Regions from separate parts of the Scandinavium tedordense genome, predicted to be linked through region 2. Evidence: predicted binding sites of a transcription regulator. Region 2 holds the regulator's gene; the other holds the start of a gene.
What was found. Region 2 encodes LexA, which represses DNA repair genes until DNA is damaged. Its sites were predicted from a motif close to TNCTGTATGTACATACAGNA; they were not measured.
Positions count from the first base shown of each region.

Region 1 (12,456 bases), on a different contig from region 2:
TCATGGATCAGCTGATAGGCAGGTGAGGGCGAAAGCTGCTCGCGGGAAATAAATTTACTGAGACTGACCGTTTCATCTTGGGTCAGCAGCAGGATCATATTTTTGCTCGCTTGCAGAATCAGTGCGCGAATCGCCGTGAGATCCGGCGTGGGCTCGTGCAATAACGTTTCGGCGGCCTCGGCGTGCGGGCGGAAATTGACCCCGATAAAATCAGCGATCCACTGGGCGCAGGCGAGGTATAAATCCTCTTTCGAGCCGAAGTAATAGGGGATCGCGGCGATATTTTGTCCGGCCAGCGCGGTAATATCACGGGTGGTGGCATGCAGGCCATATTCGCCAAACTGGGCGATCGCCGCGGCAATCAGCTGGTTTTTGGCCTGTTCACCTTTGCTGGTGATTGGCGTGGTATTCATGGTGTCTCTAAAAATTAATCAATCGATTGATTAAGAGTATGATTGATTTTTCACCGTGTCCATGCCGGGCGGTAAATTGTTTCGTAGAAAAAGAGATGCGGGATATTTTATGCGGTGCGTCACAAAAACTGCTACACTCCGCCTCTTGCTGACATTATCGTTTTTGTCTTTTCGTATTATCACTATCACCCTGAAAACGATACCTGTCATGGTCGGGGCGGTTCGGAGTTGTTATGTCTTTTGAAACCCTTGGCCTGAACGCCGAGATCCTGCGCGCAGTCGAAGAGCAGGGTTATCGTCAGCCAACCCCTATCCAGCAACAAGCTATTCCTGCCGTGCTGCAGGGCCGCGATCTGATGGCCAGTGCCCAAACCGGTACCGGTAAGACCGCAGGCTTTACCCTGCCGCTGCTGCAACTGCTGTCGCAGAAAGAACCCCATGCTAAAGGCCGTCGTCCGGTCCGTGCACTTATCCTCACCCCAACCCGCGAACTGGCGGCTCAGGTGGGCGAGAACGTACGTGAATACAGCCAATACCTGAATATCCGTTCGCTGGTGGTTTTCGGTGGCGTAAGCATCAATCCGCAAATGATGAAACTGCGCAGCGGTGTGGACGTACTGGTCGCGACCCCTGGTCGTCTGCTCGATCTCGAACACCAGAACGCGGTGAGCCTCGATAAAGTCGAAATTTTGGTTCTCGATGAAGCCGACCGCATGCTGGACATGGGCTTTATCCACGACATCCGTCGCGTGCTGGCGAAGCTGCCTCCAAAGCGTCAGAATCTGCTGTTCTCCGCGACCTTCTCTGATGAAATTAAAGGCCTGGCATCCAAGCTGCTGCACAACCCGCTTGAAGTAGAAGTGGCGCGTCGCAACACGGCTTCCGAGCAGATTACCCAGCACGTGCATTTCGTTGATAAGAAACGCAAGCGGGAACTGCTGTCTCAGATGATCGGCGAAGGCGACTGGAAACAGGTGCTGGTGTTTACCCGTACCAAACACGGCGCGAACCACTTAGCTGAACAGCTGAATAAAGACGGCATTCGCAGCGCCGCCATTCACGGTAACAAGAGTCAGGGCGCGCGTACCCGTGCACTGGCTGACTTCAAATCCGGCGACCTGCGCGTGCTGGTCGCTACCGACATCGCCGCCCGTGGTCTGGATATCGAAGAACTGCCGCACGTCGTGAACTACGAGCTGCCGAATGTGCCTGAAGATTACGTGCACCGTATCGGTCGTACCGGACGTGCTGCGGCCACGGGTGAAGCGCTGTCGTTGGTGTGCGTTGATGAACACAAACTGCTACGTGACATTGAGCGTTTGCTGAAGAAAGAGATCCCACGTATCGCCGTTGAAGGCTACGAAGTGGACCCAAGCATCCAGGCGGAGCCGATTCAGAACGGTCGTCAGGGCCGTGGCGGTCGCGGTGGTCAGAGTCAGGGCCAGCCACGTCGTAATGACGGTGGCCAGGCGCGTCGCAGCGACAAACCAGCCGGAAACGGTCAGGCTCGCCGCAGTGATAAACCGGCTGCCGGAAACGGTCAGTCGCGTCGTAGCGAAGGTGACCAGCCGCGCAAAGCCGCTGATGGCGCTGCGCGTCGTCGTCGTCCGCGCAAGCCTGCTGCGGCGCAGTAATCGCTGTAATAACAAGAATGGTCGCTTCGGCGGCCATTTTTTTTGCTCATGCCGCCGGAAAGTGCCAGAATAGTGGCTGTTTATACAGTATTCGGACTTTCAGATGGCACTCACCGCCGCGCTAAAGGCGCAAATCGCGTCATGGTATAAAGCGCTCCAGGAACAGATCCCTGATTTTATCCCCCGGGCACCGCAGCGGCAGATGATTGCCGATGTGGCGAAAACGCTCGCCGGCGATGAAGGCAGGCATTTGGCTATTGAAGCTCCGACCGGCGTCGGTAAAACCCTTTCGTATCTGATTCCCGGCATCGCCATTGCCCGTGAAGAACAAAAAACGCTGGTGATCAGCACCGCTAACGTCGCCTTACAGGATCAGATCTACAGCAAAGATCTGCCGCTGCTGAAAAAAATTATTCCCGATCTGCGCTTTACCGCCGCCTTTGGCCGCGGGCGCTATGTGTGCCCACGAAATCTGACCGCGCTATCCAGCAGCGAGCCGACGCATCAGGATTTGCTGGCGTTTCTCGACGACGAACTGACGCCGAACAACAAAGAAGAACAGAAGCGTTGTGCGAAGCTGAAAGCCGATTTGGACAGCTACAAATGGGACGGTTTGCGCGATCATACCGATCAGGCTATCGACGACGCGCTCTGGAGCCGCATGAGCACGGATAAAGCCAGCTGCCTCAACCGCAACTGTCACTACTACCGCGAATGTCCTTTCTTCGTGGCCCGCCGTGAAATTCAGGAGGCGGAAGTGGTGGTCGCCAACCACGCGCTGGTGATGGCAGCCATGGAAAGCGAGGCGGTACTGCCGGAAGCCAAAAATCTGCTGCTGGTGCTGGATGAAGGCCACCATTTGCCGGATGTTGCCCGCGACGCGCTGCAGATGAGCGCTGAAATCACCGCCTCCTGGTATCGCCTGCAGCTGGATTTATTCATCAAGCTGGTGGCGACCTGCATGGAGCAGTTTCGCCCGAAAACCTTCCCGCCGTTGGCCGCGCCCGAACGCCTCAAAGAGCATTGTGACGAGCTGCAGGAACACATCGTTTCTCTGAACAACATTCTCAGTCTGTACATGCCTGCCGGGCCGGAAGCCGAGCACCGCTTCGCGATGGGCGAATTACCGGACGAAATCATGGCGCATTGCCAGCGGCTGGCCAAACTCACCGAAATGCTGCGCGGACTATCGGAGCTGTTTCTCAACGATCTCAGTGAAAAAACCGGCTCGCACGACATTGTGCGTCTGCACCGCGTGCTGTTGCAAATGAACCGTGCGTTGGGGATGTTCGAGGCGCAAAGCAAGCTGTGGAAGCTCTCGGCGATGGTTCAGGCCTCCGGTGCGCCGGTCACTAAATGGGCCACAAGGGACCAGCGCGACGGCCAGCTGCACGTCTGGTTCCACTGCGTGGGGATTCGTGTCAGCGACCAGCTGGAAAAATTACTCTGGCGGCGCGTGCCGCATATCGTCGTGACGTCTGCCACGCTGCGCTCGCTGAACAGCTTCTCGCGCTTGCAGGAGATGAGCGGCCTGAAGGAAAAAGCGGGCGACCGTTTTGTGTCCCTCGACTCGCCGTTTAATCACGTCGAGCAGGGAAAAATCATCATTCCACGGATGAGCGTCGAGCCGTCGATGGATAACGAAGAGCAGCATCTGGCGGAAATGGCGGCCTATTTCCGCGAGCAGGTCGAGGCCAAAAAACACCCCGGAATGTTAGTGCTGTTTGCCAGCGGGCGCGCGATGCAACGTTTTCTGGAATACGTACCTGATTTGCGTTTGCTACTGCTGGTGCAGGGCGATCAGCCGCGCTATCGCCTGGTAGAGCTTCATCGTAAGCGGATAGAAGGCGGGGAACGCAGCGTGCTGGTGGGTCTGCAGTCGTTTGCCGAAGGGCTCGATTTGAAAGGCGAATTGCTCAGCCAGGTTCACATCCACAAAATTGCCTTTCCGCCGATCGACAGCCCGGTGGTTATCACCGAGGGCGAATGGCTGAAAAGCCTGAACCGCTATCCGTTTGAAGTGCAAAGCTTGCCGAGCGCCTCGTTTAACCTCATTCAGCAGGTCGGGCGTTTGATCCGCAGCCACAGCTGCTGGGGCGAAGTGATTATTTACGACAAGCGTCTGCTGACCAAAAATTACGGGCCGAGGTTGCTTAATGCCTTACCGGTGTTTCCTATAGAGCAACCGGAGGCGCCAGAAGGTATAGTAAAAAGCAAAAGCACAACAAAGCCGACCCGGCGGAAGCGACGCTGATGTTCGCGGCATGCTGCAGGAGAGAGACATGGACTATCGCAAAATCATTAAAGAAGTCGGCCGTGGCAAAAACCACGCCCGTGACCTGGACACCGATACCGCTCGAGGTCTGTATGCCCAGATGCTGAAAGGCGAGGTGCCGGAGCTGGAACTTGGCGGCATTCTGATTGCGCTGCGCATAAAAGGTGAGGGCGAGGCCGAAATGCAGGGCTTCTTCGAGGCCATGCAGCAGCATACGGTCAGCCTTACGCCACCAGTGGCGAAGCCGATGCCGATTGTTATCCCAAGTTATAACGGTGCGCGTAAGCAGGCGAACCTTACGCCGCTGCTGGCGATGCTGCTGCACAAACTCGGTTTCCCGGTGCTGGTTCACGGCATCAGCCACGATCCAACTCGTGTGCTGACCGAAACCGTGTTCACTCTGCTGGGTATTGAACCGACGCTGCATGCCGGGCAGGCGCAGGCGAAGCTGGACGGCCATCAGCCGGTGTATATGCCGATTGGCGCGTTCTGCCCGCCGCTCGAAAAGCAGCTGGCGATGCGCTGGCGGATGGGTGTGCGTAACAGCGCACACACCCTGGCGAAGCTCGCCACCCCGTTTGCCGAAGACGCGGCGCTGCGCTTGTCGAGCGTTTCACACCCGGAATATGTGCCGCGCGTCGGGAAATTCTTTGAGGGGATCGGAGGTCGCGCGCTGCTGATGCATGGCACGGAAGGCGAGGTTTACGCCAATCCACAGCGTTGCCCGCAGATTAGCCTGATTGATAGCCTCGGGACGCGGGTGCTTGTCGAGCGCGAAGATGCGTTGCGGGAGGTACTGCTGCCAGAATCGAAAGATCCTGAAGTGACCGCCAGATGGATTGAGCGCTGCGTCGCGGGCGTCGAGCCGGTACCTGAATCACTGAAAATTCAGATGGCCTGTTGCCTGGTGGCGACCGGAGAAGTGTCTGATGTTGCTGCGGGCCTGCAACGGGTCAACGAATGCTGGTGATTTACAGGCATAAAAAAACCCGTCCAGTGGCGTGGACGGGCGAATAAATAATGAGGGTTATTCAGGTACAGCAGGCATAGCCTAAAGGTCAATGAGGGTTAAATCTGTTCCGATGATTATTTGTAAATCACCGCAGTACCGCTGATTTTGTTATTGGTGTTAGCAGACGTAATGCTGTAACCGGTAGCACCTGCCGCAGCGGCTTTCTCAGCCAGTTTCGCTTCCATACCATCCAGCGTAGTCGCGCCTTCTACAGATACGGTACCGATTTTATTCATGCTCTGCGCTTCAGTCGGGGACACAGGCTGTGCAGCAAACACGCCGAAAGAAAGAGCAGAAAGAGCGAAGGCAACAGCAGCAGTTTTAATGGTTTTCATGGTTAATCTCTCGCAGGTTATTCTTTAAATGTGACGTTGTTCCGTCGATGTGATGAGTATCACGTTTTTTTGCGAAAGATAAAATCGAATAGACTTGATGAACTTAATCGAATTTTTTGAACAATTAATAAATTACTGATTATTAATAAAATAAAACCAGACTCGAAGCTGAAAATCGTGTTGGAACCGAGTGAGATGTTTTAAGGGCACAGATTGCGACGATTCTTGCAAAAAACTGTGCGCGTAAAGACAAACGCTTACGCTGTATGGATGGCTTTAGTTTCGTCAATAAATCTGCGTATAGCGCCACTTGCCGGAACTATACACCAGTCTATCTGTGTTTTTAAAGTGTTTATTCTGTGGCGATTCAGAGGGTGTTCCGAAGGGGAAAAAAGAAAGCGCCTGCTGTATGAGGCGCTTTTCTGAGTGGAATGACTTCAACAGATTATTTGTAGATGGTAGCGGTGCCGAACATTTTGTTATCACCGCTGGCGGAGTTAACCACATACCCTTTAGCCCCTTCCTGCTGCGCTTTTTCTGCAAGCTTCGCCTGAAGATCGCCAAAGTCATCAGCACCAGAAACCGATACTGTACCTGACGGACGCAATTGTCCGGTATCACCTTTCATCAGTTGTTGAGGTTCGGCGGAAGCCGAAAAAGAGAGCATCGACAACGCACCAGCAGCGACCAGAATCAACAATCTTTTCATGTGCACATCCTCTCTGTATCCACGGGGATAACATAAGTGTAGGTGCTGAGGAAATGTGACATGCCGCAAAAAATTGATGATGATCTGCTCATTTTTTGAACGACATTTTTTGACGAAAAGCTGACAAATCAGCCACAAATAAGTGGCTGATCGAATGAGAAATTATCGGGCATCGGGGCGAATGAGATCAAAACGCTGGCTTTCGTCGATGCTGTAATATGCGCTTGGGCCACCGGCACGCAGCACCGGTTTGGCTTTTGCGGTCTGATAAATACCGTTTTCTAGCAGCGATTCTTCAATGTGCACCGCTACCACTTCGCCGAGCACCAGCCAGGTATCCACCGCCGTACCGTCTGCGCCAGTGAGCTGAATGCATTGCGATAAGCGGCACTCGAAATTCACCGGACTTTCTGCCACGCGCGGGGCGCGCACCAGACGGCTTTCGACAGGCGTCAGCCCGGCGCGGACAAACTCATCTTCGCCGTGAGCGAGACTGGCCGAGGTTTCATTCATCGCGGTGGCAAGCTCAAGCGTCGTGAGGTTCCAGACAAATTCGCGCGTTTCAACGATATTTTGCACGCTGTCTTTCCAGCCACTACTGGCGAAGCCGATGATCGGTGGACGATAGTTAAAGCAGTTAAAGAAACTGTATGGTGCCAGATTGCGTTTTCCGTGCGCATCAACGGAGGCAATCCAGCCAATTGGGCGTGGACCGACGATCGCATTGAGGGGGTCGTGCGGCAGTCCGTGGCCGTCTGAAGGCTGATAAAAATACATGGTGCACCTGTCCCGTGAAATAATAAGAAGACTCACTTATTTACGCCACCCGCGTCAACGGGTATCTTACGCGCCGTCAACAGGAGGAAGCTATGAAAGCTCAAAAGCCAGGATTACACCCGCGTAATCGTCACCACGACCGATACGATTTACCCGCACTGTGCAAGGACACACCGGCACTTGCAGCGTTTATCGTCTCCAATCCGGCCGGGGAGCAGACCATCAACTTTGCCGATCCCGACGCGGTAAAGACCCTGAATCAGGCGCTGCTTGCGCACTTTTATCAGGTGAAAGCGTGGAATATTCCAGAAGGTTTCCTCTGCCCACCGGTCCCTGGCCGTGCAGATTACATGCACCATCTGGCGGATCTGCTGACTGAAGCGAACGGCAGCCTGCCGCAAAACGCCAGCGTGCTGGATATCGGCACCGGCGCTAACCTGATTTATCCGCTGATTGGCAGCCACGAATACGGCTGGCGTTTCACCGGCACCGAAGTGAGCGCCGAAGCCCTGACTGCGGCGCAGGCGATTATTGATGCCAATCCGGGCATGAGCCGTCAGATCCGTTTGCGTCGTCAAAAGGATGAACAGGCGGTCCTCGCGGGCATGATCCACAAAAATGAATTCTTCGAGGCGATGGTCTGTAACCCGCCGTTCCATGATTCCGCTGAAAGTGCGCGCGAAGGTAACGAACGTAAGCGTCGTAACCTCGGCCAGCAGAAAAACGATACCCTGAACTTTGGCGGTCAAAATCAGGAACTGTGGTGTGAAGGCGGTGAAGTGGCCTTCATCCGCAAAATGATCGCCGAAAGCCGTGAGTATGGTCGTCAGGTGATGTGGTTCACTTCGCTGGTGTCGCGTGGCGATAATCTGCCGATGCTCTATTCCGCACTGACTGAAGCCGGTGCAGTGAAAGTGGTGAAAAAAGAGATGGCCCAGGGTCAGAAGCAAAGCCGCTTCATCGCCTGGACTTTCCTCGATGAGGACAAACGTCGTCGCTTTGTGGCTCGCGCCCGTTAATCATAGCGTCGGTTGATTCGGCGTTGGCGGCTCAGGCGCTGCTAATGCCGGGTTATCGGGTGCAGGCAGCACCTGATACGTCTGCACCGGCGCACGGATCCCCGCGTTATCGAAGTGCTTCTTCACCTGCGTATCTAGCGCAAAACGCACCGTCCATTGCTTTAACGGCAGGGTAGTGAACGACGCCCGTAGCGTGAAGGCGGTGTTAGTCAGCCCAACCAACCCGGCAAACGACGGTTCACCTATCACCAGCCCACGAATATCTTCCTGCTCCATCAGTGCCGTTACCGCCGCTTTCAGGGCGTCATTGGCCTTATCAACGTCTTCTCCACGATCCACATCGTAATTCGCGACTACCGAACCAATGCCGCGAACGAAGTTGGCGAAGGTCGTGATCGAGGACCAGGGAATAATGTGATACGCCCCAGTATCCTGACGCACGCCTACCGAACGAATCGACATGCGTTCCACCGTGCCGGTCAGCGGTCCGATGGTCACCAAATCCCCGGTGTTCATCCCGTTCTCAAACTGGATGAAAATCCCGGTGATGATGTCTTTTACCAGGGTCTGCGAACCAAAGGAAATCGCCAGCCCCAATGCACCGGCACCCGCCAGCAGCGGCGCAATGTTCACGCCAATTTCCGACAGCAGGATCATCACAGTGATGGTACTGATGACCACCGCCAGGGCATTGCGGAACAGCGTCAGCAGCGTGCGGGCGCGGGCGCTCGGCAGCGGGCGGCCATGAATGTCGGACGTCAGCCGGTTTTCAATCAGGCTCGCCAGCAGCGTCCAGCCGATGGCCGAGAAGAATAAAATCAGCGCGATGCGGATCAGCACATCCACCGTTTTTTCGCCCGTGCCGTTTTGCAGCCAATTCCAGAAGTCGAACAGCCCCCAGGCGCTGAGCAGCAGCATCACCGATACGCAAACCGTCAAAATACGCGCGGCCTTCAGCGAAGCCGACAGCCAGCCATTCAGCCGCTTTTGCAGTTCAGGATAGCTACGCTGCGTTTCCGGTGAAAGTGTGATGGTTTTGGCAATCCAGCGAGACAATATCCCGGAGATAAACGCGGCGATACCAATGATGGCGAGGCTTCTGACCGATGCACCCATCATGAATTTAAGGCTGTTGCCCGGGTCGAACAGTGAGAAAAAGAACAGCACGATAAAGTAGGCGCTGGCGAGCCAGTGCCAGACCAGTGCGAAGGCACGAATGAACAAACTAAAGAAGGCCAGCGAACGGTATGCCAGCCCGATAAGGCTCTCGGTAATGGCCTTCTTGTTGTGGAAAATGAGCCACAATGCCCAGACGGTGATGCACAGCATAATCACCACGTTGGCGAGCGCCCCAGTCTGGACGTTCACTTGGTTGGAAATGATAGGCACCGCGACGATAAGTCCGTAGCCGATCACCCCGCTCAGCAGGCTCAGACGCAGGCTCCAGTAACGAGCGGCCTCATCATGAATAGTGAACGGACGCAGGTCCGGCACGCGAGGGCAGAAAATCAGGCGCAGGATGGCTTTGAAGAACTCGATCAACGCGAAGGCGTTCAGGAACAGGCTTTGCTGAAAAGCCACGGTGCGGCTGCCGCCGTTGAGTCTGTCGCTTAGCACTTGCCCGACGAACAGCGTCAACGCCAACAGCAACAGGTCGATAATCATTGCGGCGGTGATCATCGCGGGCAGGTGCAGCCAGTTACTGCGATCGCGGTTCTTCTTCCGTCCCCATTTCCCCATTTTTCGATACAGCGGCAGAGCGCAAAGGCGCAGCAGGGCATAGAAGGCGAAGACCAGCCCCGCCAGCAGCAAAAAGTGGCTCACTGCATTGCTAAAGGTCTGCGAATTAAAAGGTTTATGCTGAGCGGTTGAGATATTGCGCCACAGCTGTGCAAAACGGGTGGAGAGTGCTTCACCGTAGTGACGACTCACGTCAGTCACACTTTCCAGCACCGTCTTTTCTTCACTGACGGACGGTGGCGTGAGCTGAGGCACTTTCTCCTGCGGCGGTGTAGATGCGGCACTTCGTAGCTGTTTGATTAACTCCTGACGCGACGAATCATTTTCCAGCACGTCGGCAAGCGCTGCGTAAGCGGCTTTTTTCTGCGCCGCGTCGGGTTCAGCGGGCGGCGTTTGAGACGTCGTGCTGGTGGCAGATGTGGTCACGCCGGGAATAGTGACCGCCTGTAGCGGGGCACAGAACAGCGTCGCAATAAGCAACAGGATCCACGGCACAGGCAACTCCCTTTCAAATCATTAACAAAATGATAAGTATAGCGACTCAGGGAGGGTGGGCAGATTTTGGGAGGATTCTCTCCCCCAGGGCGGGGGAGAGCAGGGTATTACGACACGTGCTGCAAAAATTCCTGCAGGCGCTGGCTCGGCGGATTGTCGATCAGCGTCTGTGGATTGCCATCTTCGGCGATGCGGCCTTTATCGATGAAGATCAGACGCGATGCCACTTTCTCGGCAAAGCCGATTTCGTGAGTCACGATAACCATCGTCATGCCTTCTTCGGCCAAGTCCTGCATCACCTTCAGCACTTCATGGCGCAGCTCCGGGTCGAGCGCAGATGTAGGTTCATCGAACAGCATCATCTTCGGTTTCACCGCCAGCGCACGGGCAATCGCCACACGCTGCTGCTGACCGCCGGAAAGCTCGGATGGATAGTGATGCCCGCGCTCGGCAAGGCCGACTTTGGCCAGCAGGTCGTTCGCCACCTTTTCAGCTTCTGCTTTGGACGCACCGCGCACGCGCTGTGGGCCAAACATCACGTTTTCCAGCGCCGTCAGGTGTGGGAACAGGTAAAACTGCTGGAAAACCATGCCGGCTTCCTGGCGAATCAACCGCTCGTCGACTTTCGGGTCATTGACCTTCAGACCATCGACCACGAGGTCGCCGCTGGTGATTTCTTCGAGCTTGTTGATGCAGCGCAGCAGGGTAGATTTACCGGAGCCAGACGGCCCGATAATCACCACCACTTCACCTTTGGTGATGTTCAAATCGATGTTGTGCAGCACCTGGGTTTGCCCAAAATGCTTGGAGACGTTTTTAAATTCAATCACAGGATTTTCATCCTTCTTTCAAGAATGCGGAGCGCGATGTTCAGGACCTGGGTGATGATCAGATAAATCACGCCGACGGCGGTCCAGATCTCCAGAGCACGGAAGTTGCCAGCGATAATTTCCTGGCCGCTGCGAGTCAGTTCGGCCGCGCCGATGACGATGAACAGCGAAGTATCTTTGATGCTGATGATCAGCTGGTTGCCAAGCGATGGCAGCATGCGACGCAGCGCCAGCGGCATGATCACGTGGCGAATGGCTTCACGACGCGACAGTCCGAGCGCAAGTCCCGCTTCGCTGAATCCTTTATGAATCGACAGCACGGCCCCACGTGTGATTTCCGCGATGTAGGCCCCGGAGTTGATCATGATGGTGATAACCGCGGCGGTGAAGGTATCGATGCGAATATCCGGGAAGGCCATCGGCAGGGCGAAGTAGATATACATCACCTGGACAACAATAGGTGTGCCGCGAATAATCTCGATGAATACGAGAGCAACGTGGTTGGCAATCCAACCGCCGTAGGTGCGAGCTAAACCCGCGACGAGGCCGATAATAATACCGCCCGCTAACCCGAGGACCGAAATCCACAGAGTCATTTTGGCACCATCCAGCAGGATTGGAATGGCAGGCCAGATGACGCTCCAGTCAAACTGCATAATATGTTCCTGTTACCGTTTTACCGTGGTTCAAAATGAGCAGGGGCGAAAGGCCGCCCCTGATAAATTTACGTCTAATTAACCGTCATTATTTTGGTTCAGTGCCGAACCATTTTTTGTAGATTTCGTTGTACTGGCCGTTCTCATGCAGTTTTTTCAGCGCGCCGTTCACTTTATCACGCAGGTCGTCGCTGCCTTTCGGGAACGCGATGCCGTACTGCTGCGCTTCCAGAGATTCACCGACCGCTTTGAACTGGCCGTGACCCGCAGTTTTGATGAAGTACAGAATGTTTGGGGTGTCGTGCAGAACTGCATCAGCACGGTTGGTGCCGAGTTCCATATACGCGTTGTCGATGTTCGGGAACTGGCGCAGGTCTTTCGGTTTGAGGTTGGCTTTCGCGTAATCTACGGAACCGGTACCGCTCTTCACGGCGACGACTTTACCGTCCAGGTCTTTCACGCTTTTAATGTCGTTGTTGTTGGCTTTAACCATCACCAGCAGACCGCTTTTGTAGTAGCCATCAGAGAAGTCGATAGCTTTTTTACGTTCGTCAGTAATGG
Region 1 covers NZ_JALIGG010000057.1:410,033-422,488, forward strand. The annotation lists gene cecR (transcriptional regulator CecR) at 1-413, opposite strand, end outside; gene rhlE (ATP-dependent RNA helicase RhlE) at 647-2,047, shown strand; gene dinG (ATP-dependent DNA helicase DinG) at 2,151-4,301, shown strand; gene ybiB (DNA-binding protein YbiB) at 4,330-5,292, shown strand; gene ybiJ (DUF1471 family protein YbiJ) at 5,409-5,669, opposite strand; gene MUU46_RS17885 (YdgH/BhsA/McbA-like domain containing protein) at 6,115-6,378, opposite strand; gene MUU46_RS17890 (flavin reductase family protein) at 6,541-7,155, opposite strand; gene rlmF (23S rRNA (adenine(1618)-N(6))-methyltransferase RlmF) at 7,248-8,174, shown strand; gene ybiO (mechanosensitive channel protein) at 8,175-10,409, opposite strand; gene glnQ (glutamine ABC transporter ATP-binding protein GlnQ) at 10,517-11,239, opposite strand; gene glnP (glutamine ABC transporter permease GlnP) at 11,236-11,895, opposite strand; gene glnH (glutamine ABC transporter substrate-binding protein GlnH) at 11,984-12,456, opposite strand, start outside.
Region 1: the regulator LexA is predicted to act here: its motif matches at 2,118-2,137, upstream of dinG (ATP-dependent DNA helicase DinG).

Region 2 (12,456 bases):
ATCAGGTCAATCGGGCTGCCTTTTTCCTGCAAACGCGCCATTTCGGTAAAAATATGGCGATGCGGACGGGTATAAAAATCTTCTGCTACGACGCGTTCGGCAACGTCATCCCAGCGCTGGTTATCCAGCATTAAACCACCCAACACCGACTGTTCCGCTTCAATCGAGTGCGGGGGTACTTTCAGCCCGGAGACCATTGGATCGCGGTCACGTGGCTCAGTCTGTTGTTTGTTGAAGGGTTTATTTCCTGCCATAGTGAATGAAGATACCGGATAGAGATTGGGTCGAAATAGTAGCATAAGTGTGTGTTTTGCCCCACCCAAAACCAACAGGAGGAAGCATGGCAACGCGAATAGAATTTCACCAGCACGGTGGGCCTGACGTACTCAACGCCGTGGAGTTTACCCCCGTGGATCCGAAAGAGAACGAGATTCAGGTGGAAAACAAGGCCATCGGCATTAACTATATCGATACCTACATCCGCAGCGGGCTGTATCCGCCGCCCTCTTTGCCGAGCGGTCTGGGAACAGAAGCCGCAGGCGTGGTCAGCAAAGTCGGCAGCGGTGTGAAGCACATTAAAGCAGGCGACCGCGTGGTCTATGCGCAGTCATCGCTCGGCGCTTACAGCTCGGTCCACAACGTGCCCGCCGATAAAGCCGCCATTCTGCCCTCCGCAATTTCCTATGAGCAAGCCGCCGCCTCTTTCCTCAAAGGGCTGACAGTGTTCTACCTGTTGCGAAAAACCTATGAAATTAAGCCGAACGAACCATTCCTGTTCCATGCGGCGGCCGGGGGTGTAGGGCTTATCGCCTGCCAGTGGGCGAAAGCGTTGGGTGCTCAGCTGATTGGTACCGTTGGCTCAGCGCAAAAGGCACAGCGCGCGTTACAAGCCGGCGCCTGGCAGGTGATTAACTATCGGGAAGAAAACCTGGTGGAGCGCGTGAAAGAGATAACCAAGGGTAAAAAGCTGCGCGTGGTCTATGACTCGGTGGGGAAAGACACCTGGGAAGCATCGCTCGATTGCCTGCAGCGCCGCGGCCTGATGGTCAGCTTTGGTAATTCCTCCGGCGCGGTCACCGGCGTAAATCTGGGTATTCTGAATCAGAAAGGCTCGCTGTTCGCCACCCGCCCTTCCCTTCAGGGTTATATCACCACCCGCGAAGAGTTAGAGGAAGCCAGCAACGAGCTGTTTTCGCTGATCGCCAGCGGCGTAATTAAAGTGGACGTGGCCGATAGCCAGAAATTTGCATTGCACGATGCGCAAAAAGCACATGAAGCGCTGGAAAGCCGCGCGACACAAGGGTCAAGTTTGCTGCTGCCGTGATTCTCCCGCCTGAGAAAAAGCTAAGGGCTTCCATTCGGAAGCCCTTTCTTTTTTTATCGTTCGCTGTATGTAGGGTACAGCGCGATGAATTCGTTATCGCGCTAAGAGTGACAGATTTATGACCTACTGCCTACGCTGCCTTTCTCAGGTTGTGACGAACTCCGCAAACCCTTAATAACGACGTCGATAAGCCGGGACCTTCGGCGTTTTGACCGCCCGGATAATCCACACCACGGCGACGGCAAGCAGCAGCCACGGCAACAATTTGATCATCATGGCAAACAGGCCACCGACGAACATCAGCGCGGTCGCGACCACTATCGCTGCCAGAATGCCCAGCACGGAGACTCCGGTAACCAGCAACATCACAAAGAATCCGATGATAAATAACAGTTCCAGCATGGCTTTTCCCCTTAAAAAATAACCCACTTCCTTTGCTATTACAAAAATCATGCCAAAGTATATTTCATTGATTTTAAACGAAAACGCCCCGCAGAATATTGCGAGGCGTGGTCAATCAGACTAACTTTTAGCGTATTTCTTAACGCTTATTCGCCACTAGCTGTAACGCCTGTTCAAGCACGTCAATATTGGCACCCGCTTTATGCGCGTTTTCACTGAGGTAGCGACGCCACTGCCGTGCGCCCGGAATGCCCTGGAACAGACCGAGCATGTGACGCGTCACGTGGCCGAGATAAGTACCGTTGCTCAGCTCTCGTTCGATGTAGGGATACATCGCGCGAACGACATCTACCGGATCCGGATCGACGCCTTCAATACCATAAATTTCACGGTCGACTGACGCCAGAATACCCGGGTTCTGATACGCCTCGCGGCCCACCATTACGCCATCCATATGCTGCAAATGCTCGTTGGCTTCGCCCAGCGATTTGATGCCGCCGTTAATCGACATCGTCAGGTGCGGGAAGTCACGCTTGAGCTGATAAACGCGAGGATAATCCAGCGGTGGAATTTCACGGTTTTCTTTCGGGCTGAGGCCGGAAAGCCAGGCTTTACGCGCGTGGATAATGAACATCTCACATTCGCCATTGCCGGAAACCGTATTAATAAAGTCGCAGAGGAATTCGTAGCTGTCCTGATCATCAATGCCGATACGGGTTTTGACCGTAACCGGAATCGACACCACGTCACGCATCGCTTTAACGCTGTCGGCGACCAGTTGCGCATTACCCATCAGGCAGGCACCAAACATGCCGTTCTGTACGCGATCCGACGGACAACCCACATTGAGGTTGATTTCATCATAGCCACGTTCTTCCGCGAGTTTCGCACAATGTGCCAGCGCGGCCGGATCGCTGCCACCCAACTGCAGGGCCAGCGGATGCTCGTCGTCACTGTAGGCCAAATAGTCACCTTTGCCATGAATAATCGCTCCGGTGGTCACCATTTCGGTGTACAGCAGCGTGTGGCGGGATAACAGACGCAGGAAGTAACGACAATGCCTGTCCGTCCAGTCGAGCATCGGTGCGATGGAGAAACGGTGCGCAGGATAAGCGGAGGATTGTGTTTCTGGCAGCATGGCGAAGTAATGAGCATCCGGTGGAAAATGGGGCGCTACTATAGCACAAAGAAAAAGCGGAGGCGCATGGCCTCCGCAATTGTCAGAATGTCAGGCTCAACTGCGCACCGGCTCCCCAGGTTTCATCCTCACCGTACAGCCCCATCAGGTCGATATGCACCGTGTTCATTGGTGCGAAGCCGACCCCGGCGGTGAAGACATTGCTGTCATTACCTTTAACATCCGCCCGGTAACCACCACGCACCGCCAGCCAGCTTAATGGCGTCACTTCTGCCCCAACACCGACGTATTGCGAATCGTCTTCGGTTTTGAAGCCTTTGGTTTCCGTCAGGTCACCGTCGGCGGTCAGCGTCAGCAAATCGGTATGCCACGCTACGCCCGCAGTCACCAACGGTCGGATTTGGTACGTATCTTTGTAATTGGTAGTCACCCCGGTGGCGTTGTTCTTGATGCGCACGTCTTTGGTGTCGATATCGCGAGACATCAGATTCTGCCCGCTCAGGCCGACAGTCCAGTTTTCACCAAAGTCCGCCGCGATACCCGCATCAACGTTAAAGCCGGTGTCATCATTACGGTACTTACTGTCCTTCCAGTCATCGCTGTGATAATCGTCGATAGACGTGGTGTAGTTATAGAGCCAGGTTTGTTGCAGTTTCGGCGTCACGCCGAGCGACACCGGCACGCCGCCGATATCGAATTGACGCGCAATAGCGATGCCGTAATCGGACACAATCGCCGCTTTCCCCGACGCGGTAGAGTTCAGGTTATTGGTTATCTGATCGCTACCGTTCAGCACCGCATTGGCAGCCTGGCTGGCGGCAAACCCGTCAGAATTCTGAATGTTGCGCAGGTAGTCGATATCGCTCTGATCGATGTTCGAACTGACCCGAGCATGGGCGTAGGCTTTGGTAACGAACGCCAGCGAGACCGCCGAGGTCGGCACGCTCACCGCGATCCCAGCGCCAGCATTTGCCCGCGCCGTTTTACCACGCAGATCGTCCAGTTGCCCGGCCAGATCCCCCGCCGCACTCTGGAACTGATTTAATGTACCGCCAGGATCCATCAGGATCCCTTGCGGCGTCAGGTTATCGAGTACGCTTTTGTAGTGGTCGATCTCATTGCTGATATCATCAATTTGATCACGAAGATTGTCTTTGTCGGTAATCTGCGCGCCCACAGATGGAATAACGACAGAGACATCATCATCCGGTTGTGACTTCGCCAGTAGCGCGGGGTTGATCAGCACCGCACTCCCATAGTTCGCCGACGCCACGCCGGTTCCCCCCATGGCATCATTTCTTGCTTCTGACCACGTATTGGCCGCTCCCGCCTGATTTGCCATAAACAGGGAGACAGCCGCAGACACCACAGAATATTTGATATTTTTTTTCACGGTTTGCTCGTTATTTGCAGATGAACGTTAATCCCCTTTCAGTTATCCGCCAAAAAGGGTCGAACTATTGCTGTGAATAACGATATAAAAAGCAGCCAATTAGGGTGATTTGCGTTAAGGGGCGCTGTGATAACGTTGGAATATGCGTCGCCCCTCAATATTTATAGAAGAGATTGTTATTTCCGTGAAGGTTTCCCATCGTGTGGACCAAAAAACTGTGGCGGATGGTCCACCCATCGATCCTGGCGTGTCGCGGCATACTCTGGATTCAGCGGATAATATATCCGGTTGTGCTTTTTATTCACTTCTCCGACGACCAGTAACTCCACCTCTTCCTCAGTATTATTGATGAAGGTGTGGCAGACACCAGTGCCTGACGGGAATCCCACGCTGTCGCCCGGTTCCAGCTGCCAGAGGTAGCCGTTGATCCACGCCTGAGGGCGGCCTTCAATCACATAAATAAACTCTTCTTCATCGCTTTCGGCGTGGGGATAAGAGGTACGTCGGCCGGGTGAAAGACGTTCATGGTGAATGCCAAGACGCATCAGGCCCAGCTTGCGAGCCAGCGGCGCGCCAACGGAAAACAGCTCTTTGCTATCGGGATAACCGGCGTTATCAGGCTCTTCCAGCTCGCGCCAGTGTCGAATACAGTCTGGTCTTTTCATGGTGTTCCCTCAGGTAGTGATGCGTCAGGTATAGCATACCCTGCAGGTTATCGGCGTTTCGGCCATAACATGATAAAGTAGGCGTTTACTTTACACCCGATTCGAGGCGCCTATGGACCAGACCACTCCACAAGACATGCTCGTGCAGGCCGAAAGGCTTTGCGCACAACGTGGCGTTCGTCTGACACCGCAACGCCTCGAAGTATTACGCCTGATGACCATACAAAAAGGTGCAATCAGCGCGTACGACCTGCTGGACCTGCTGAAAGTCAGTGAGCCGCAGGCGAAGCCGCCCACCGTTTATCGCGCGCTGGAGTTTTTACTCGAGCAAGGGTTTGTGCATAAGGTGGAATCGACCAATAGCTACGTGCTGTGCCATCTGTTTGATAAACCGTCGCATACGTCGGCGATGTTTATTTGCGATCGCTGTGGCGTGGTGAAGGAAGAAGCGGCTGACGGAGTGGAAGACATTATGCATACGCTGGCAGCCCGCATGGGGTTTGCGCTGCGTCATAATGTGATTGAAGCGCATGGGCTGTGCTTAGGGTGTGTTGAAGTGGAAGCTTGCCGCACGCAGGACTGCTGTGGTCATGACCATACAATTCAAATCAAACGAAAGCCCGGTCAAAAGTAAGCGCGACAAAAAGAGTGGGCGGCCTTAAGCCGCCCCGAGGGTTGTACTTCCTTGTACGCACGGGTAGTGCGTTTGTTTACCAGCGATAATCGTTGCGGGTTTCCCAGTCTTTGACCTCGTCCTCGGCCTGATCTTTTGCGTATCCGTAACGCTCCTGGATTTTCCCGACCAGCTGGTCACGCTTACCTTCGATAACCGTAAAGTCATCATCGGTGAGCTTACCCCATTTCTCTTTCACTTTACCTTTCAGCTGTTTCCAGTTGCCGCCGACTTCGTCTTTATTCATGATCTATTCCTCATCAGTTCGGTGGTGCAGAGTGAAGATACGTCGTCCGTTAACACCGTTTTCTGCTGGACGTGATAAAGAGTATAGGTAAGCATTTCGCCATCCGGGGATTATTCAGAATCTTTAACCACCGACTGAAATAAAGTCGTTACGAAAACCACGTTCCTTGCTGCCAGTGACGTCGCCAAATCCATGCCAGAGACAGCCCGCGCAGCGCCAGGAATACCGCCAGCGCCAGCCACAATCCGTGATTGCCCAACACCGGCACCGTCAACAGCGTGAGGGCAAAACCGGCAGCCGCCACCGCCATGCTGTTACGCATTTCCGCCCCGCGCGTCGCACCGATAAACATGCCGTCGAGCAGATAACACCACACGCCGATCACCGGTAAAACCACCTGCCAGATGACGTAACGATCGGCCAGTTCGCGCAGCTGGGTAATCGATGTCAGCATGGCGACGATGTGCTCCCCCGCCACGGAATAAATCAGCGCAAAGGCCAGAGCAACAATTCCGGACTGACGGCAGGCCGCTTTCCAGACGTCCAACAGCTGGCTGTCATCCCGCGCGCCATAAGCCTGCCCGGAATGCGCTTCCACCGCATAAGCAAAACCATCCAGCGCGTAGGCGGTGAAGGTGAGCATCGTCATCAGCACCGCGTTCACGGCGACGATATCGCTGCCCAGTCGCGCGCCAAATACCGTGAGCGCACCAAAACAGAGCTGCAGCAGCAGCGAGCGCAACATGATGTCGCGATTCAACGCCAGCAGGCGGCGGATATTGCCGCGCCAGGCCTCTTTGAGCATATCCAGCGATATGCCACGCAGGTGAAGCACGCGCCGCACCATCAGCAAGCCAATGAAAAATGTCGCGTATTCGGAACATGCCGTCGCCAACGCAGCGCCCTGCACGTTCATATGCAGGCCCATCACCAACCATAAATCGAGCACGATGTTTAAGACATTGCCGACCACCAGCAAAATTACCGGCGCGCGCGCGTACTGAACACCGAGCAGCCAACCGAGCAGAACCAGGTTTGCCAGGGACGCAGGCGCGCTTAACCAACGGATTTCGAGGAAACGCCGCGCCTGTTCCAGTACGGCATCGCTGCCGCCGACAATATGCAGCGCCAAGTCAATCAGAGGGGTGCGGAGCACAACAATCACCAGGCCCGCTCCCAGCGCCAGCAGCAAGGGCTGCACCAGCGCGCGAGCCAGACGTACAGGGTCTTTAGCGCCGTAGGCTTGTGCGGTGAGGCCGGTGGTGCTCATGCGCAGGAATAACAACAGCATGAACAGGAAACTGGTCGCCATGGAACCGATCGCCACGCCGCCGAGATAAACAGGACTGTCAAGATGACCGATGACCGCCGTATCCACCAGACCCAACAGCGGCACGGTGATATTTGAGAAAATCATCGGCAGCGCGAGACGCCACAATGCCTTGTCTGCAGTGGTGAAGAGCGACATGAGAAAACCTGTGATTGTGAATGCGTAAAACGAAGTGGCGCCAGAATAGCGCCACTCTTCCCGTCAAAGATTACGTGGCTAATGTGCTGGCGCTGGACGCCTGAAAGCCATGTGAATTATTGAGGATTTCTAAAGCCCGTTACAGCCACTCGCCGTTGCGAATAACGCCAACTGCCAGCCCTTCGATGGAGAAGTTCTGCTGACGCAGATCGACCACAATCGGAGAAAACTCGCTATTTTCAGGTAACAGCTCAACAGTGCTGCCCTGTTTTTTCAGCCGCTTAACCGTCACTTCATCGTCGATACGGGCGACAACGACCTGACCGTTACGCACATCCTGCGTTTTGTGAACCGCGAGCAAATCACCGTCGAGAATACCGATATCACGCATCGACATTCCGCTGACGCGCAGCAGGAAATCGGCGCTCGGCTTGAACATCGCCGGGTCGACCTGGTAGTGGCCTTCAATATGCTGCTGTGCCAGCAGAGGTTCACCCGCCGCAACACGCCCGATCAGCGGGATACCGGTTTCTTCTTCTACCAGAAGACGAATGCCGCGTGAGGCACCGGAAACAATCTCGAGCACACCTTTACGTGCCAGCGCTTTCAAATGCTCTTCAGCCGCGTTCGGGGAACGGAACCCCAAGCGCTGCGCGATTTCCGCACGCGTTGGCGGCATGCCCGTCTGGCTGATGTGATCCCTGATGAGATCGAACACCTCTTGCTGCCTGGTCGTTAACGCTTTCATTCCGCCCCCTGGGTGTATATACAGTTATGCTGTGAGTATATACAGTTAATGGCGAATTTGGAACCGCAAAACGCACAAAAAACCAGACGTTTGCGTAATTCTGCGGGCGTTATCGATAATGCGACCACAGCAGCGTTACCCAGGTGAATAAGGCGATAGCAATTGCCAGAAACACCGCGGCAGAACCCATATCTTTTGCACGACCCGACAATTCGTGACGTTCCGTCCCGATGCGGTCAACCACCGCTTCAATCGCACTGTTGATAATTTCCACTATCATCACCAGAAGCACTGAGCCAATCAGTAACACTCGGGTGATGGCATCCACATCTAACCAACAGGCGAGAATGATGGCGACAACAGCAGCAACGCCTTCCTGGCGAAAAGCGGCTTCGTTTTGCCATGCAGCGCGAAATCCCTTCCAGGAGTAACCTGCTGCTTTGACGATTCGGGTTAACCCGGTGGTATCATTTGCCATCAAAAGAACCTTTTACATTATTTAGCATCAATGTCACTGCGCGCCTGACGCGGTAGAACAGATATTCTGTGCACTTTCTGTTATCCTTGCGGCGCATTTGCATGATTAACCAGAGGCTTTACATCGTTTATGTCTGGCTGGCCACGAATTTACTACAAATTACTGAATTTACCATTAAGCGTGCTGGTAAAAAGTAAGTCTATCCCGGCAAATCCTGCTGAGGAACTGGGACTCGATACCTCACGCCCTATTATGTACGTTCTGCCGTATAACTCGAAGGCAGATCTGCTGACTTTACGCGCCCAATGTCTGGCGCATGGTCTTCCGGATCCGCTGGAGCCGCTCGAAATCGACGGCACCGAGCTGCCGCGTTACGTGTTCATTCACGGCGGGCCGCGCGCATTTACGTATTACACGCCGAAAGAAGAGTCTATCAAGCTGTTCCACAATTATCTGGATTTGCATCGCAGCAACCCAGAGCTCGATGTGCAGATGGTACCGGTGTCCGTGATGTTTGGACGTTCCCCGGGCCGCGAAAAAGGCGAAGTAAACCCACCGCTGCGCATGATGAATGGCTTCCAGAAATTCTTTGCCGTGACTTGGCTCGGTCGCGACAGCTTCGTGCGTTTCTCACCGTCCGTTTCGCTGCGCCGCATGGCCACCGAGCACGGTACCGACAAAATTATTGCACAAAAGCTGGCACGTGTGGCACGAACTCACTTTGCCCGTCAGCGTTTGGCTGCCGTCGGCCCGCGTCTGCCTGCGCGTCAGGACTTGTTCAACAAGCTGCTGGCGTCCAAAGCGATTGCACGCGCGGTGGAAGACGAAGCGCGCAGCAAGAAAATTTCCCATGAAAAAGCGCAGCAAAACGCCGTCGCCCTGATGGAAGAGATTGCAGCGAATTTCTCTTACGAAATGATTCGCCTCACCGATCGCGTGCTGGGCTTCACCTGGAACCGTTTGTACCAGGGGATCAACGTTAATAATGCCGAGCGCGTGCGCCAGCTGGCTCACGACGGCCATGAAATTGTTTATGTCCCCTGCCACCGCAGTCACATGGACTACATGCTGCTGTCCTACGTGCTCTATCACCAGGGGCTGGTGCCGCCGCATATCGCCGCGGGCATCAACCTGAATTTCTGGCCAGCCGGCCCGATTTTCCGTCGTCTGGGCGCGTTCTTTATTCGTCGTACCTTCAAAGGCAACAAGCTCTATTCCACCGTGTTCCGTGAATACCTCGGTGAGCTGTTCAGCCGTGGTTACTCCGTTGAATACTTCGTGGAAGGCGGTCGTTCCCGTACCGGTCGTTTGCTGGACCCGAAAACCGGCACCCTGTCGATGACTATTCAGGCGATGCTGCGCGGCGGCACTCGTCCAATCACCCTCGTGCCAATCTACATCGGCTATGAGCACGTGATGGAAGTGGGGACTTACGCGAAAGAACTGCGTGGCGCGACCAAAGAGAAAGAGAGCCTGCCGCAGATGCTGCGCGGGTTAAGTAAGCTGCGCAATCTCGGCCAGGGTTACGTCAACTTTGGCGAGCCATTGCCACTGATGACTTACCTGAACCAACATGTGCCGGAATGGCGCGAATCTATCGATCCGATTGAATCCATTCGCCCGGCATGGCTGACGCCAACGGTGAATAACATCGCCGAAGATCTGATGGTGCGTATTAACAACGCAGGCGCGGCTAACGCCATGAACCTGTGCTGTACCGCGCTGCTGGCATCACGTCAACGCTCTCTGACCCGCGAACAGCTGACCGAACAGCTGGAATGCTACCTGCAGCTGATGCGTAATGTGCCCTACGCGGCTGATGCCACCGTGCCGTCTGTCACTGCCAGCGCGCTGATTGACCACGCATTGCAGATGAACAAGTTCGAGGTCGAGAAAGACACCATTGGCGATATCATCATTCTGCCGCGCGAGCAGGCGGTGCTGATGACTTACTATCGCAACAACATCACCCACATGCTGATGATCCCGTCCCTGCTGGCGGCCATCGTTACGCAGCATCGCACTATCTCGCGCACCGAGATGGTCCGTCATGTGGAGATGCTGTATCCGATGCTGAAATCCGAACTGTTCCTGCGTTGGGAAAAAGAAGAGCTGGCGGGCGTTATTGACGAGCTATTAGCAGAAATGCAGCGTCAGGGGCTGGTGACCATCGAGAACGACGATGTTCGCATTAATCCGTCGCATTCCCGCACCCTGCAGCTGTTGGCGGCCGGGGCGCGTGAAACGCTGCAACGTTATGCGATAACCTTCTGGCTGTTGAGCGCTAATCCGTCCATCAACCGTAGCACGCTTGAAAAAGAGAGCCGTACCGTGGCTCAGCGTCTGTCGGTGCTGCACGGCATCAACGCGCCAGAGTTCTTCGACAAAGCGGTGTTCAGTACTCTGGTATTGACCCTGCGTGACGAAGGCTACATCAGCGACAGTGGCGATGCCGAACCGGCTGAGACGATGAAAGTCTATCAGCTGCTGGCCGAACTGCTGGCACCGGATGTCCGTCTGACTATCGAGAGCGCCAGTCAGGACGCGTGATCTAAGCGCATAAAAAAAGGCGGAGCCATTCACATGGTTCCGCCTTTTTTTTGTTACCGGGTGATCATGCCCGGCAAGCAATGCGCCGCCGGGGAAAAATTAAATCAGGTAACTCATCGCCAGACCGATAAACAGTACCAGCCCCACGTAGTTATTGTTCAAAAACGCCTTAAAGCAGGCATCACGGTCACGGTCTTTAATCAATTTTTGCTGGTAAACGAACAGCGCACCGGCGACAAATATCGACCAGTAGAACTCCCAATTTAAGCCGCTCACCCAGCCCACGGCAGCCATCAGCGCCAGCACGGCCACCTGCAAAATACCGATGATCAGTTTGTCCTGTTTACCGAACAGAATGGCGGTCGATTTCACGCCAATCTTGAGGTCATCGTCTCTGTCGACCATCGCGTACTGAGTGTCGTACGCCACGGCCCAGCAAATGTTGGCGAGGAACATCAGCCAGCAACTCAGGGGCAGCGATTCACTCACCGCGGCATAGGCCATCGGAATCGACCAGCCAAATGCTGCGCCCAGCACGACCTGCGGCAGATGGGTGTAGCGCTTCATAAACGGATACACCCACGCCAGCGCTAACCCTGCTACCGACAACAGAATGGTCATCTTATTGAGGGTCAGCACCAGCAGGAACGAGAGCACCACCAGCACGATAAACAGCGTACGTGCCCCTTTCTCGCTCACGTCACCGCTGGGTAACGGGCGATGTGCGGTGCGTTTAACATGTCCGTCAATTTTGCGGTCCGCGTAATCATTGATCACGCAACCGGCGGCGCGCATCAGCCAGACGCCCGCCACAAACACCGCGAGGATCCACAGCGGCGGCACGCCAGGCATCGCCACCCACAGCGCCCATAATGTCGGCCAAAGCAGCAGCAGCGAGCCGATTGGCTTATCAATTCTCATCAGACGGCTATAAGCCTGCAGCTTATTCTGCGTCAGACTCCTCTCCATAATTCACTTCCTCTCAGTACAGCGGTGACGCAGGCAGAAACAGCTCGGTTAACAGCAGCGGTTTTCCGCTCAGCCGGAGACGGGAACGACGCCCCCACAGCTCTGCATCTTTACCAATTTCAATAAAATCACGGGTTAAAGTGGATGACGTAAACAGATAGCGCCCCAGCGGCGTTTTGCCCAGCTGTTGCAGTTGCAGCTCGGGCCCGCTCAGGGTGGATTCAGGCACAACCGTGCGCCCGGCAAGCCAGGGTTCACCGTCAGCACACAGCAAAATTTCACGCAGCCAGTAGCGCGCTTCAACAGGCAGCAATGCCTGCTCTGCAATAATCTCATCCTGACCGACAAAACCTTCGCGGATAAGCGTCACAGTGACACGCTTGCCCTGCTGTTCGAAGCGT
Region 2 covers NZ_JALIGG010000047.1:68,235-80,690, forward strand. The annotation lists gene dnaB (replicative DNA helicase) at 1-254, opposite strand, end outside; gene MUU46_RS02510 (quinone oxidoreductase) at 341-1,324, shown strand; gene pspG (envelope stress response protein PspG) at 1,496-1,726, opposite strand; gene dusA (tRNA dihydrouridine(20/20a) synthase DusA) at 1,866-2,864, opposite strand; gene MUU46_RS02525 (conjugal transfer protein TraF) at 2,947-4,257, opposite strand; gene MUU46_RS02530 (cupin domain-containing protein) at 4,434-4,922, opposite strand; gene zur (zinc uptake transcriptional repressor Zur) at 5,035-5,556, shown strand; gene MUU46_RS02540 (CsbD family protein) at 5,633-5,842, opposite strand; gene dinF (MATE family efflux transporter DinF) at 5,991-7,310, opposite strand; gene lexA (transcriptional repressor LexA) at 7,450-8,058, opposite strand; gene MUU46_RS02555 (diacylglycerol kinase) at 8,168-8,536, opposite strand; gene plsB (glycerol-3-phosphate 1-O-acyltransferase PlsB) at 8,666-11,086, shown strand; gene ubiA (4-hydroxybenzoate octaprenyltransferase) at 11,186-12,055, opposite strand; gene ubiC (chorismate lyase) at 12,069-12,456, opposite strand, start outside.